One region of the Planococcus chinensis genome, then DNA from elsewhere that is predicted to be linked to it. Evidence: predicted binding sites of a transcription regulator. Region 1 holds the regulator's gene; each other region holds the start of a gene.
What was found. Region 1 encodes LexA, which represses DNA repair genes until DNA is damaged. Its sites were predicted from a motif close to CGAACATATGTTCG; they were not measured.
Positions count from the first base shown of each region.

Region 2: the regulator LexA is predicted to act here: its motif matches at 1,237-1,250, upstream of ruvA (Holliday junction branch migration protein RuvA).
Region 3: the regulator LexA is predicted to act here: its motif matches at 1,713-1,726, upstream of ACFSDB_RS16905 (carbohydrate kinase).
Region 4: the regulator LexA is predicted to act here: its motif matches at 1,839-1,852, upstream of ACFSDB_RS10360 (YhjD family protein).

Region 1 is NZ_JBHUFW010000004.1:804,463-807,555, forward strand. Features, by position in the region: gene ACFSDB_RS06250 (class I SAM-dependent methyltransferase) at 30-764, shown strand; gene lexA (transcriptional repressor LexA) at 822-1,442, opposite strand; gene yneA (cell division suppressor protein YneA) at 1,609-1,926, shown strand; gene ACFSDB_RS06265 (YneB family resolvase-like protein) at 1,923-2,576, shown strand; gene ACFSDB_RS06270 (DUF896 domain-containing protein) at 2,635-2,868, shown strand; gene tkt (transketolase) at 3,022-3,093, shown strand, end outside.
Region 2 is NZ_JBHUFW010000011.1:242,143-245,235, forward strand. Features, by position in the region: gene pheA (prephenate dehydratase) at 1-107, shown strand, start outside; gene ACFSDB_RS13785 (transcription repressor NadR) at 625-1,158, opposite strand; gene ruvA (Holliday junction branch migration protein RuvA) at 1,286-1,882, shown strand; gene ruvB (Holliday junction branch migration DNA helicase RuvB) at 1,902-2,906, shown strand; gene queA (tRNA preQ1(34) S-adenosylmethionine ribosyltransferase-isomerase QueA) at 2,920-3,093, shown strand, end outside.
Region 3 is NZ_JBHUFW010000014.1:56,570-59,662, forward strand. Features, by position in the region: gene ACFSDB_RS16895 (hypothetical protein) at 141-281, opposite strand; gene ACFSDB_RS16900 (aminopeptidase) at 367-1,599, opposite strand; gene ACFSDB_RS16905 (carbohydrate kinase) at 1,743-2,837, shown strand; gene ACFSDB_RS16910 (pseudouridine-5'-phosphate glycosidase) at 2,834-3,093, shown strand, end outside.
Region 4 is NZ_JBHUFW010000007.1:84,216-87,308, reverse strand. Features, by position in the region: gene uvrB (excinuclease ABC subunit UvrB) at 1-21, opposite strand, end outside; gene ACFSDB_RS10370 (IDEAL domain-containing protein) at 239-478, opposite strand; gene ACFSDB_RS10365 (competence protein ComK) at 835-1,389, shown strand; gene ACFSDB_RS10360 (YhjD family protein) at 1,450-1,818, opposite strand; gene ACFSDB_RS10355 (ABC1 kinase family protein) at 1,940-3,093, opposite strand, start outside.

The sequences.
Region 1 (3,093 bases):
GAAATCGATAAAAAAGGGGCGGTATAAAAATGGAATACAGGGGTTCGAGCGTTTATGAGGAAGAAGATTTTTTAGCGGCATACCTGTCAAGGCGGAACCGGAACGAAAGCCCGAACAACGCCATCGAAAGGCCGATCTTTTTGGAGTTGCTCGGGGACTTCGCGGGTGCGGAAATCCTTGACCTCGGCTGCGGAGACGGCTATTTTGGAAGGGAGCTGCTCGGAGGAGGTGCAAGATCCTATACCGGCATTGAAGCTTCAGTTCAAATGAAGCAGAAGGCGGAAGCAATCCTGGCAGGAACCAACAGCCAGATTTTTCACAGGGACATCGCATCCTTCCCTTATCCGGAAGCTGCTTATGACATAGTGGCTTCACGCTTTGTCATCCATTACATAGCCGATATCAATGCATTATTCCAGGAAATTCACAAAGCATTGAAGCCGGGCGGGAAATTCGTTTTCACCGTCCAGCATCCATTGACGACATCCTCGTTCGGAAGCAAAGAACTGGGAGACAGGCGCGGCGATTGGCGGGTCGATGATTATTTCATCGAAGGGGAGCGCCGGGAGCCTTGGATCAACAAAACCGTCATCAAGCACCACCGGACCACTGAAAGCTACTTCACTGCATTGATGGGAGCCGGATTCAACGTAGCGGCATTGCGGGAAGGCATGCCGGTCCGTGCCAATTTTAGCAGTGAACAAGAGTTTAACCGGCGGCAGCGCATTCCGCTGATGCTGATTTTTTCAGGGGTGAAAGAATAGAGAAAACAAAAAACGCTGAGAAGCTTGTTCTCAGCGTTTTCCTATTTGTTCGAGCTATTAATGCAATTGGCGGTAAACGCCTACCACTTTGCCCAGGATGGTGACCTGGTCAACGATGATCGGGTCCATTGATGAGTTTTCAGGCTGCAGGCGGAAATAATTGTTTTCGCGGAAAAAGCGTTTTACTGTCGCTTCATCTTCTGCCGTCATGGCCACGACGATATCTCCATTGTTCGCAGTCTGCTGTTGTTTCACCACAACGTAGTCACCGTTGAAAATCCCGGCTTCGATCATACTTTCACCCATGATTTCGAGCATGAAAATATGGTCGTCTTCTGTACCGTAGGACTGGGGAAGCGGGAAATACTCTTCAACATTTTCGATCGCTGTAATCGGAACACCGGCTGTTACTTTACCGATCAAAGGTACATGCAGAACCGGGCTTTTTTCGATCAACGCTTCATCTGTAGAGATGATTTCGATAGCTCTCGGTTTGGTCGGATCCCGTCGGATCAGGCCTTTGCTTTCGAGACGGGCAAGATGGCCATGGACAGTCGAACTTGATGCCAAGCCAACTGCTTCCCCGATTTCGCGGACGGATGGCGGATAGCCTTTAGCCCGGACTTCGTCTTTTATAAAAGTTAAAATATCTTCTTGGCGCTTCGATACTTTTTTCAACAGTTTCACCTCTTTTTAGTTGTTCAGTATGTTTTTCTACCCATAGTATACCAACTTGGGCTATGAAATGCAAACATAGGTTCGAATTTATTTGTTGACAAAAACACTTGTTCGCATTAAAGTAAGAACATATATTCCGAACACACATTCTTAGGAGGCGTTTTATATGACATTCATCCGCAGAAATTCTTATCTAACTCTATTATTTGCCCTTATCCTTTCATTTTCGTTCTACTCGGTCTTCACCCATAAGAACCAGGAACCACAGATGAGCCTTGTCCAGATTGAAGAAGGCGACACGCTGTGGACGCTGGCAGAATCATTCAGCGGCAATACACCGCATCAGGAGTGGATAGAAGCTATCATGGAAGAGAATAATCTACACACTCCGAAAATCGTCGCAGGACAGTCGATCAAGATTCCCAGCGAACAACTGAAATTCGCCCCAGATGAAACCATAAAGCTGGCAGGTGATGCAGAATGAAGAAGACTGCATTGGTTTATTGCCGCGTCAGCACCACGAAAGACACCCAGGAAAGTTCGCTCGAACGCCAGGAGGAAGAACTGCTGAAATTCGCATTTGAACAAGGCTATATGGTCGACCAGGTCTTCTCAGACCAGCACAGCGGCTATGAAATGGACCGTGAAGGCCTGTTGGAAATGCTCAACAGCATCAAGCGGGACAAAATTGCGGCGGTTTTTATCCAGGATGAAACCCGCCTTGGCCGCGGGCATGCCCGCATTGCCTTGCTGCATGTCATGAAAAAGTACGGCGTCGAAGTTTTTACACTGTCTGATGGAGGGCCGATTGCGCTCAATGACATGGACGATATGGTGTTGGAAATCTTGGCGATCGTCGAAGAATACCAACGCAAAATACATAACGCCAAAATCAAGCGCGGCATGAAACGTGCAGTGGAGAACGGCTACAAACCTGAGCGTAACCTGAAAGGGAAAGGCAATCCGGAAGGGCGGGAGCGCCTGGATTTGCCGATCGACCAGATTGTCAGCCTGAAGGAGAACGGGTTGACGTTCCATGAAATCGCCGTGACTCTTCAAGGCTTCGGCTACCAGGCCAGCAAAGCGACAGTCCATCGCCGCTACAAAGAGTTCCAAGGCATGAAACAGGGCTAAATCATTGCAGAAATTCCGCTTCTTTTGTACGATATGAAAGAGAAAGGCGGGGTTCTATTTGTTATCTCCAGAAAAAATCAGACGCATCAACGAGCTGGCGCGCAAATCCAAAACGGCCGGTTTATCAATTGAAGAAGCCAAAGAGCAATCAGCGCTTCGGCAGGAATACTTGCAGACGTTCCGCACGAGTATGCGCGGCACGATTGAAAATGTAAAAGTGATCGATCCGGAAGGCACAGATGTGACACCGGAGAAAATCAAAAATATCCGGGAGAATAAGTATTTGAATTAATGCTTATTCTCTTTTTTTGATGCGCCAAAGTTTAGCGCCATTCTTCCGGCACATTCCGGATTGAGTAGCCAGCTGGCGCTTTTCTAGTTGTATTCTTTTCTATTGTTGACTACACTAGAATAGGATTAAAAAAGATAGTGAGAGGATGTTATTATGTCAAACCACGCAGATCAACTTGCAGTAACAACGATTCGCACGCTTTCAATCGATGCAATCGAGAAAGCG
Region 2 (3,093 bases), on a different contig from region 1:
TCGAAGACGAAAGCGCGACGATGATGCGCGGCGCCCTTGAGGAACTCGCAGCGATCGGCTGCGAAGTCAAGACGCTCGGCTCGTATTATGTCTATAAGAATTCGTAAGATCTGTCCCGCAGCCTGGGTGCTGCGGGATTTTTTTTGTGGGCGGGGGATGGAATAAAGGAGGGTGCCGCATATTGGGTGTGGCACAAGTAAAAGGAGGAATGTTTCAAGTTAATTTTAAATACTGCAAGTAAATATGGAATACTGCAAGTAAATTAGAAATACTGCAAGTAAATATGAAATACTGCAAGTAAATATGAAATACTGCAAGTAAATATGGGATACTGCAAGTAAATATGGGATACTGCAAGTAAATTTAAAATACTGCAAGTAAAGTTGCATTTTCGCTTTTCGCTTGCGAAAAGCCGGCATTCGGAGGGATTAAGGTTTTGGAGAAAGCCGCGGAAAAGGGCGAATCGCCTATAAATCCGAAATATCGCCGATAAATCGTGAGAATCGCCGATAAAATTATAAAACCGCAGATAAATCCCTAATATCGCAGATAAACCGCACCCAAAAAATCCCCCAACAAAAAAAGCGCAGAATCCATAAAGATTCCGCGCTCCTTCTATAAACCCTATTCCGTATCCTCCAGCAAAAACCCGTGTTTCCGCATCGCGTCGACTGCCGCGTCGAGCACGGATTCAGTCGGCCCGGTGATGGTGTGGAGGTGCGTTCCGTCCGTCAGTTCGAGCAGGTAGCTCGCCCCGGTGGCGCGCACGCGTTCCATGAACACGCCGACTTCCGCAGCATTCGAGACGTGGATGCCCGCCGTCAGTTCGCCGTACACTGGGTGCTCGACCGAGACGTCCTTGACCGTTGCGCCCGCGCCGACGAGGATCAGCAGTTCCTCTTCGGTCTCGTCCGGCAGGTGGCGGCAGGCGATCTGGCGGCTCGCTCCGGTGGCCGCTCCTTGGTCCATGTATAGATAGCCTTGGCTCGTCGCGAGGATCGGTTCGCTGCGCGCTTTCAGAAGCGTCATGTCGCTGACGATGACCTGGCGCGAAACGCCCGCAAATGTTGCGAGTTCGCCGCCGGTCAGGGGAGCTCCTGCCGTCTTTAATTTCTCCAATAAAATCTGGCGGCGCTGTTCGCCGTAAAGTTTTTTCATAAAGAAATCCCAGCTTTCTCAATATAATAATCTTATCTTACCACGGACAAATTCCGAACGGGTTTATTTCGTATAAGGCGAACAAATATGCTATAATCAATAGGTTAAATTGAAGGAGCGAACGTCCATGTATGATTACATAAAAGGGGTCGTCACACGCGTGACGCCTGAATATTTGGTAGTGGAACAGCAAGGGGTCGGCTGGCAGATCTTCGCCCCGAACCCGTACTCGTTCGGCACCGAGGAATTGCAGGTGTTCCTGCACCACCATGTGCGGGAAGATGCGCATCTCCTGTTCGGCTTCCCGACGCTCGAGCAGCGGGAATTGTTCCGCAAGCTCATCTCGGTGTCGGGCATCGGACCGAAAGGGGCACTCGCCATCCTAGCGAGCGGCGAGCCGCAGCACGTCATCGAAGCGATTGAACGGGAAGACGAGTCGTACCTCGTGAAATTCCCGGGCGTCGGCAAAAAGACCGCGCGGCAGATGATCCTCGATTTGAAAGGCAAGCTGGCAGAGTTTTTCGATGCGCCGTTCCTTTCGAACGATGCGCCGGGCTTGCTGTCGGATGACGACATCGAACTCGAAGAAGCGATGCTCGCCCTTGGCGCCCTCGGCTACTCGGAACGCGAAATCGCAAAAGTGAAACCGAAACTGAAAGACCTGGACTTGAATACGGAAGGCTATATGAAGAAGGCCTTGCAATTATTATTGAAACAATCTTGATGAAAGGGAGGCGAACGGCATGGAAGAACGTGTAATCGGCGGCGAAATATCGGAATTTGACGAGCGCTTTGAACAGTCGCTGCGCCCGCAATTCCTATCCCAATATATCGGCCAGCAAAAAGTAAAGCACAACCTCGAGATTTTCATCGAAGCGGCGAAGATGCGCCAGGAAAGCCTGGACCACGTCCTGTTGTACGGGCCTCCCGGACTCGGGAAGACGACGCTTGCTGCGGTTATCGCGAACGAGATGGAAGTCGGCGTGAAAATGACGAGCGGTCCGGCGATCGAACGCCCGGGCGACCTGGCGGCGATCGTCTCGTCGCTTGAACCCGGAGACGTGTTGTTCATCGACGAGATCCATCGCCTGAACCGCTCGATCGAAGAAGTGCTGTACCCGGCGATGGAGGATTTCTGCCTCGACATCGTCGTCGGCAAAGGCCCGACCGCGCGCTCGGTGCGGCTGGATCTCCCGCCGTTCACCTTGATCGGTGCGACGACGCGCGCAGGCGCCCTGTCTGCGCCGCTGCGCGACCGTTTCGGCGTGCACGCGCGGCTCGACTATTACGACACGGAATCACTGACGGACATCGTCGAACGGAGCTCGAAATTGTTCGAGGCGGACATCGCCCCGAACGCAGCGGTTGAAATCGCACGTCGAAGCCGGGGGACCCCGCGAATCGCGAACCGCCTCTTGAAGCGCGTGCGCGATTTTGCGCAGGTGCGCGGCAACGGCACGATCACCGAAACCATCGCCGAACAAGCGCTTGAGATGCTGCAGGTCGACCCGCTCGGCCTCGACCACATCGACCACAAGCTGATGATGGGCATGATCACGCGGTTCCGCGGCGGCCCGGTCGGCCTTGATACGATTGCTGCGAGCATTGGCGAGGAATCGACGACGATCGAAGACGTCTACGAACCGTATCTCCTGCAGATCGGTTTTATTCAGCGGACCCCGAGAGGCCGCGTTGTCACCCATACCGCCTATGAGCATTTCAATATGGAAATGCCTGAATCTAAATAAAGGAAGTTTTAACATGAACGTAAATGATTTTGATTTCGAATTGCCGGAAGACCTGATTGCCCAGACGCCGCTGCTTGACCGTACGTCGAGCCGCCTTTTAGTTATGGACAAGGAATCCGGCGAAGTCACACACCGCCATTTCCGCGACATCATCGAACACCTCCACGCAGGCGACACGCTGGTGTTG
Region 3 (3,093 bases), on a different contig from region 1:
GTTGGAAATGCAGGGATAATTACATACCAAAAGACCCGGAATGTTATTGTTATGTAAAATAAATGATTTGAAAATGTAATAAAAAAGTCGTACAACAAAAGAAAAAAAGCCCGTTCCCTGAGCGGAAAACGGACTCTTTCTCAATATCTCTTTTTCGGTAGCGGATCTACATGCTCTGCATCATGTGAATGAAGCTCTCTGCCAAGGAAATGCAGAAGCGTAAAGAAGAACAAGAAGATAACAACCATAAAACCAAGAACTACCACGACGCCTTCTAACATAGGAATAACTCCTCCTTCATCTGCCGTTATCATTCTTTAGTATACATGATAACCGGCAAAAAATTAAGTGTCGAATTCGTGAGGCTTAGAACGCCCAGTTTCCATTGCGGAACAGCGGCTCGCGCGTGCCGTCTTCAAGCACGCCGTCAATGTCCATTTTCTCTGAGCCGACCATGAAGTCGACATGGGTGATGCTTTGGTTCAAGCCGTGCGCAAGCAAATCATCCGAACTCATCGTTTTTCCGCCTTCAAGGCAAAAGGCGTAAGCGCTGCCGATGGCAAAATGGTTCGACGCGTTTTCATCGAACAAAGTATTGTAGAACAGGATGTTCGAATTGGAAATCGGCGAGTGATGCGGCACCAAAGCCACTTCACCCAAGTAATGCGACCCTTCATCAGTAGCCACCAATTCTTTCAAGACTTCTTCGCCTTGTGCTGCTGTGACCTCGACGATGCGGCCGTTTTCGAATGTCACTTTGAAATCGTCGATGATGTTGCCGCCGTAGCTCAACGGTTTTGTGCTGGACACATAGCCATTGACGCCTTCCTTATCAGGTACAGTGAACACTTCTTCCGTCGGCATGTTCGCCATGAATGCATCGCCTTTTTCATTGATAGAACCTGCGCCGCACCAGAGATGGCCTTTTGGCAATGCAACTTCCAGGTCCGTATTCGGCGAAGTGTAATGCAGTTTCGCGTATTTTTTGCTGTTTAAATAATCCACTTTTGTATGCAGCAATTGATCGTGTTTTTTCCATTCTTCCACCGGGTCGGCCAAGTCTGCACGCACGGCTTTGAAAATAGCTTCCCACAAGGCATCCATCTGCTGTTCTGCCGGCAGTTCTGCAAACACTTTGGCTGCCCAGTCGGGTGAAGCCGCTGCCAAGACGGTCCAACTGATTTTGTCGGACTGTACATATTGGCGATATTTATTTAGCGCCGTTCCAGCTGCTTTCTGGAAAGCGGCGATGCGTTTCGATTCAATTCCTTTCAACAGATCCGGGCTTTGGGAAACGATGCTGATAAAAGCAGCTCCGCCTTCAGCCAATTGCTCCCGCTCCTGCACTTTCCATGCAGGATACTCGCTGAACGAATCTTCCGGCGCAAGTTCAAAGCGCAGGCGCGTCACTTCATCGTCCTGCCAGTCGACATGGACCTGCTTTGCGCCGGCTTCATATGCTTTTTTAGTGACCAAGCGGACAAACGGAGCAGCCTCCAATGAAGCCACGATATAAATCTGCTGACCCGGCTGCACGTTGACGCCGACGTTCACCGCAAGTTCTGCATAGCGCGCCAATTTCTCGTTAAATGATGTCAATTAAATCTCCCCTTTCATCTTTTCTATTTTAGCAATGTTCAGAATGACCTGGCAACGTTTTAAAAAAGAAAGAAGGATACTGCTTGCAAATTTAATTATAATTGTTTATGATATAAACAAATGTTTGTAAAGGGGCGGTGGAAATGCTTAAAAAAGAGTTGGAAGTGCTGGCGCTTCTTCGCAGGAATCCCTACCTTTCGCAGCAGGAAATGGCCGAACAATTGAACCTTTCAAGGCCGTCAGTAGCCAATCTGATTTCCGGATTGATCCGGAAAGGGAAAATTGCAGGGCGTGCATATGTGCTCCCAGAAGAAGGGGTGGTAGTTTCGATCGGCGGCGCCAACGTCGATCGCAAGTTCCGCCTCAGCCAACCGGTCCAGATGGCAACATCGAATCCTGCTTCTGCTAGCGGAAGCGTCGGCGGAGTAGCCCGCAACGTGGCGGAGAATCTCGGCAGGCTTGGCCATCCGGTCAAATTGCTGTCCATTGCAGGAAACGATCCGGAATGGCGATTGATCGAAGAGCAGTCAGCGCCTTTTATGAGCCTTGAATTGACGAAGGCGCTGGAAGGGCTGGCGACAGGCACATATACTGCTGTTCTTCAACCGGACGGCGAATTGGTCTTGGCGCTGGCGGATATGGCCATCTACGACTCCATGACGCCAGAGTACATCAAGCGCAGCGAGGCCGTGCTTATGGGAGCAAGTTTCCTCGTTGCCGATTTGAACTGCCCGAAAGAGACCATCGGCTATATTCAGAGGCTGGCAAAGGCAAGGGATATTCCTCTTGCAGTCATCCCGGTCTCAGAACCGAAAATGGACAGGCTTGGACCGGATCTTTCCGGCATTTCGTGGCTGATCCTCAATCGCGGCGAGGCAGCCCGCTATCTGGGAACTCCTGTCGAGACGCCGGATGAATGGCGCGCAGCCTGTGAAAAACTGATGGAGCACGGTGTACAGAATATCGTGATTACCGGCGGCGGCGACGGTGTCGTTGCCGGCAACATCGAAGGGATCCGCCATTTTGCTGCGCACACGGTGCCAGCGGTAGTGGATGTAACAGGAGCAGGCGACGCATTTTCGGGCGGCTTGATCCATGCTGTGATGGAAAAATTGCCATTGAAGGAAATAATAAATGCAGGGCTGGTCAATGCGGCCAAGACGCTTCAAAGCGAATTGACCGTCCGCAGCACCTTATCCGCAGAGAACCTACAAAAAGAACTGGAGGAGATTTTATGAAAACAATGATTTCATATTCAACAGAAGTACAGGAAGCAATGGACAATAACCGCCCGGTGGTGGCTCTGGAATCGACAATCATTTCACACGGCATGCCGTATCCGCAAAACGTGGAGACAGCCCGCATTGTTGAAGACATCATCCGTGAAAACGGAGCGGTACCGGCTACAATCGCCATCATGGACGGCAAGATTAAAATCGGTTTGTCAGCAGATGAACTCGAGTTGCTGGGCAACAGCCCGGATGTAGCGAAAGT
Region 4 (3,093 bases), on a different contig from region 1:
CAGGTTGAATTCCTGTTTCATAATAGATGTCCTCCCGTTCGTTCAGTCTCTCTATTTTATCATATGCCCTAAAAAACCCCTAACAAAAAGCGAACGTATGTTTTTCAGTGCTTTTCTTGGCAAAATAAAACCGGATTTCCGGACAAGCGATCCGAATTCCGGCGGAAATATAAAAGGCGCAGTGGACTTTGGGTCCGCTGCGCCTTTTATTGAACACCCCCGATAGGAGCATCTTTATCTATTCATCTTCACGTTTCAATGCTTTTAATTGGTCGCTGTACTTGATAAATGCGTTTCGGTCGTTATTGTCCAGGGCTTCGTCGATGAGGGCCATCAATTGCTCTTCTTGCTGCGAACGGTGTACATGCTTTAGGAAAAGATCGAGATAAATATCGTTCAGCAGTTTTTCCGCTTCAGTCGTTTTCTTTGTCTGGGCCATCGCCTTCATGAAATCAGCATAAGAATAATAGTTTTCCATTCTTCATCACCCCGAATGCTTTTCATTAGTATACAATAAAAAAATTCAAAGGACAATCGTTTTTTGAAAATTCCAATGAATTAGACGTATTAGTTTTCAAGGGGTGTTTTTTCCATGCTCTTTTTCGGTTGTTTCATATGTATTTTCTTCTTGCTTCTGTTTTATAGCGCTTGCTTTTCCAACCGGCTGGTTCAGAACACAGAGCCTCGCGATCTTTCTGTGCCCTTCTTCAGCCGGCGTTTTCAGTTGCGCACCATTTTTTCAGAAAAATTTATATTTTCCATTTTAATGGATTGATTAATCTGATTTTTTCCTTATAATGTTATATATATAGTAAATTTGAGGGGTGTATTTTATTGGGTAGAAAGAATTATCAGCCCTTGTCCTATACGATTTGCAGCAACACGTATGCACTTTTACCGTATGTGGATGGCCATCGGAACTGGACTCGGGTAATTGAAGACCGCAGCGAATTTGTCGTGGAGGAATCGGTCTATAAAATCGTCAGTTCCTCCTGCACATTTTATAGAGGTTCGCTTGAAAGCGCCACACTCTATTCCCAAAAGGCCATCCGGGTCAAACACAAACCGCCGGTCATCATCGGCGAGTATTACGGCAATCCGCTGATTTTCTTTCCGACCCATTCGCCGAAGAACCGCGACTCGGTCTGGCTCAACTTCGATGCCGTCGAACTGATCGACAGCGACGACAGCGGCAAGGGAACCTTGATCCACTTGAGCAACGGCGCTATCGTGCCGCTTGATGTTTCGCCGATCGCCCTTCGGAACCAGCACTCGTTTGCAGGCTCGCTGCGAAGATTTTTCAAAAATGCCCAGCAAGTGCATAAGCACCAAATGGTTTATTTGACGAAGCGCAGATATCCGCCGAGAAAACAGCATCCGATGGATTGATGGAATGGAATACACGAGAGGCAGACTTCAGTCAGCCTCTTTTTTTGTCGTCTTTTCCGTTCATCGCATTTCCCGGTTTGCCATCGCCAGATACATCCGCAGAAGTTCCTCCACCCGGTTGCGCAGCCGCACATTCAGATAGCGCCGATGGTCTTCATAGCCCCCGTGGAAGAAGACGAACTCGGTGAACGTATCGTCGCGTGCGCCCTTGAACATTTTCATATGGTGCTTGCGCATATGGACCTTTGTTTCCTTCAGCTCCTGCTGCACGTGCCGGATCGCCCCTTCCACCAATTCCAGATACGGGCGGTTCAGCTTGAAAGACCCTTTTTCAAATAACAGGCGGTCGCGCTCCAGCACAATCAGCACCATCGGCAAATAAATCGCATTTTCGAAATGGACGATTTCCTCTTGTGAGATCAACGGCATGATTAACACCTCCTCAAAAGGGAACGTTTGTTCTCATTTTTAATTTTACCCTCATTTCTTGAAAATGCAAGAGCCCCCGGCAAATAAAAAAACCTGCGCCGGTTGCAGCACAGGCAGAACATTATTTGATCGAGCGGTAGACCCAGAGCGAGCCGACGAAAAATCCGGAAGAAACCCAGAGGTAAGGCTCGTTCCAAAACCATACCGATACCGAAATCCCGGCAAAGGACAACACAGTGAAGACGCCGGCCAGCATGCGGCTTTGGAGATTGCGCTGGTGTTCGCGCTCCCTGCCATCCCGGTTTTCCAGGTAATGGCGCATGCGCTCCGGTTCTTCCAGGTAATTGATGACTTTCTGAGGGAAGGCGCGCAACGGGCCGGAAGCATTGAGCACCCAGCGAAGGACATCTCCCCGCCCGAATACGCGCTTTTCTTCCTGCTGTGAAGACGCCCATTCAATGACACGCGGCCGTGCAAGCGCCAGCAAGTCGATGCCCGGATCGAGCACGTTGAGCACGCCGACAAAAATGGATGCCGCCCTTCCGAAGAAGGCGAACTCGGCCGGCAGCTGGACGGGCTGTGTGCGCACGATGTTCTGCATGTCCTTGAACAGCCGCTCCACGACAAAGCTGTCCATCTGCATCAATTCGTTCGATTCATAAGCGGCCACCAAGCGGGCGATAGTGTCCGCCAGCAGCTCGCGGTTCGCCTGCGGCAGCAGGAAGCGCAATTCTTCGAGGGCATCGAGCACTTGGTCGTAATTTTTGAAGATGATACCTTCGGCGATCCGCAGCACCGCCTGGGCGTCCTTTTTAGTAATGGTGCCGGTCATCCCGAAATCGATCAGCACAATGGTACCGTCCGGCTTCAGCAAGACATTGCCGCCGTGCGGATCGGCATGGAACTGTCCGCCGTACAGGACTTGTTCAAGAAACAGGATGAACAGGCGCTCCGCAATTTCGTGGCGGTCCAGTTCATGTTTTTCAATAAATGCCAGGTCAGTGATGCGCGCCCCTTCGATCCATTCCATGACCAGCACGCGGCGGGTCGACACTTCATCGAAATAGACCGGAAAACGGATGCCCTCCATCCCGGAAAAGCGGTCCGCAAATGACCGACCGCTCTGCAGCTCCTGGAGAAAATTCAATTCGGCGCCGATGGTTTCGGTCATTTCCCGCATCAATTGCGTAAAATTGATCTGCTTGGACAGCGGCGTGAACGTTTTCATAAACCAGATGACAATGCGCATGGCCTGAAAATCCGCCCGCAGCAGCC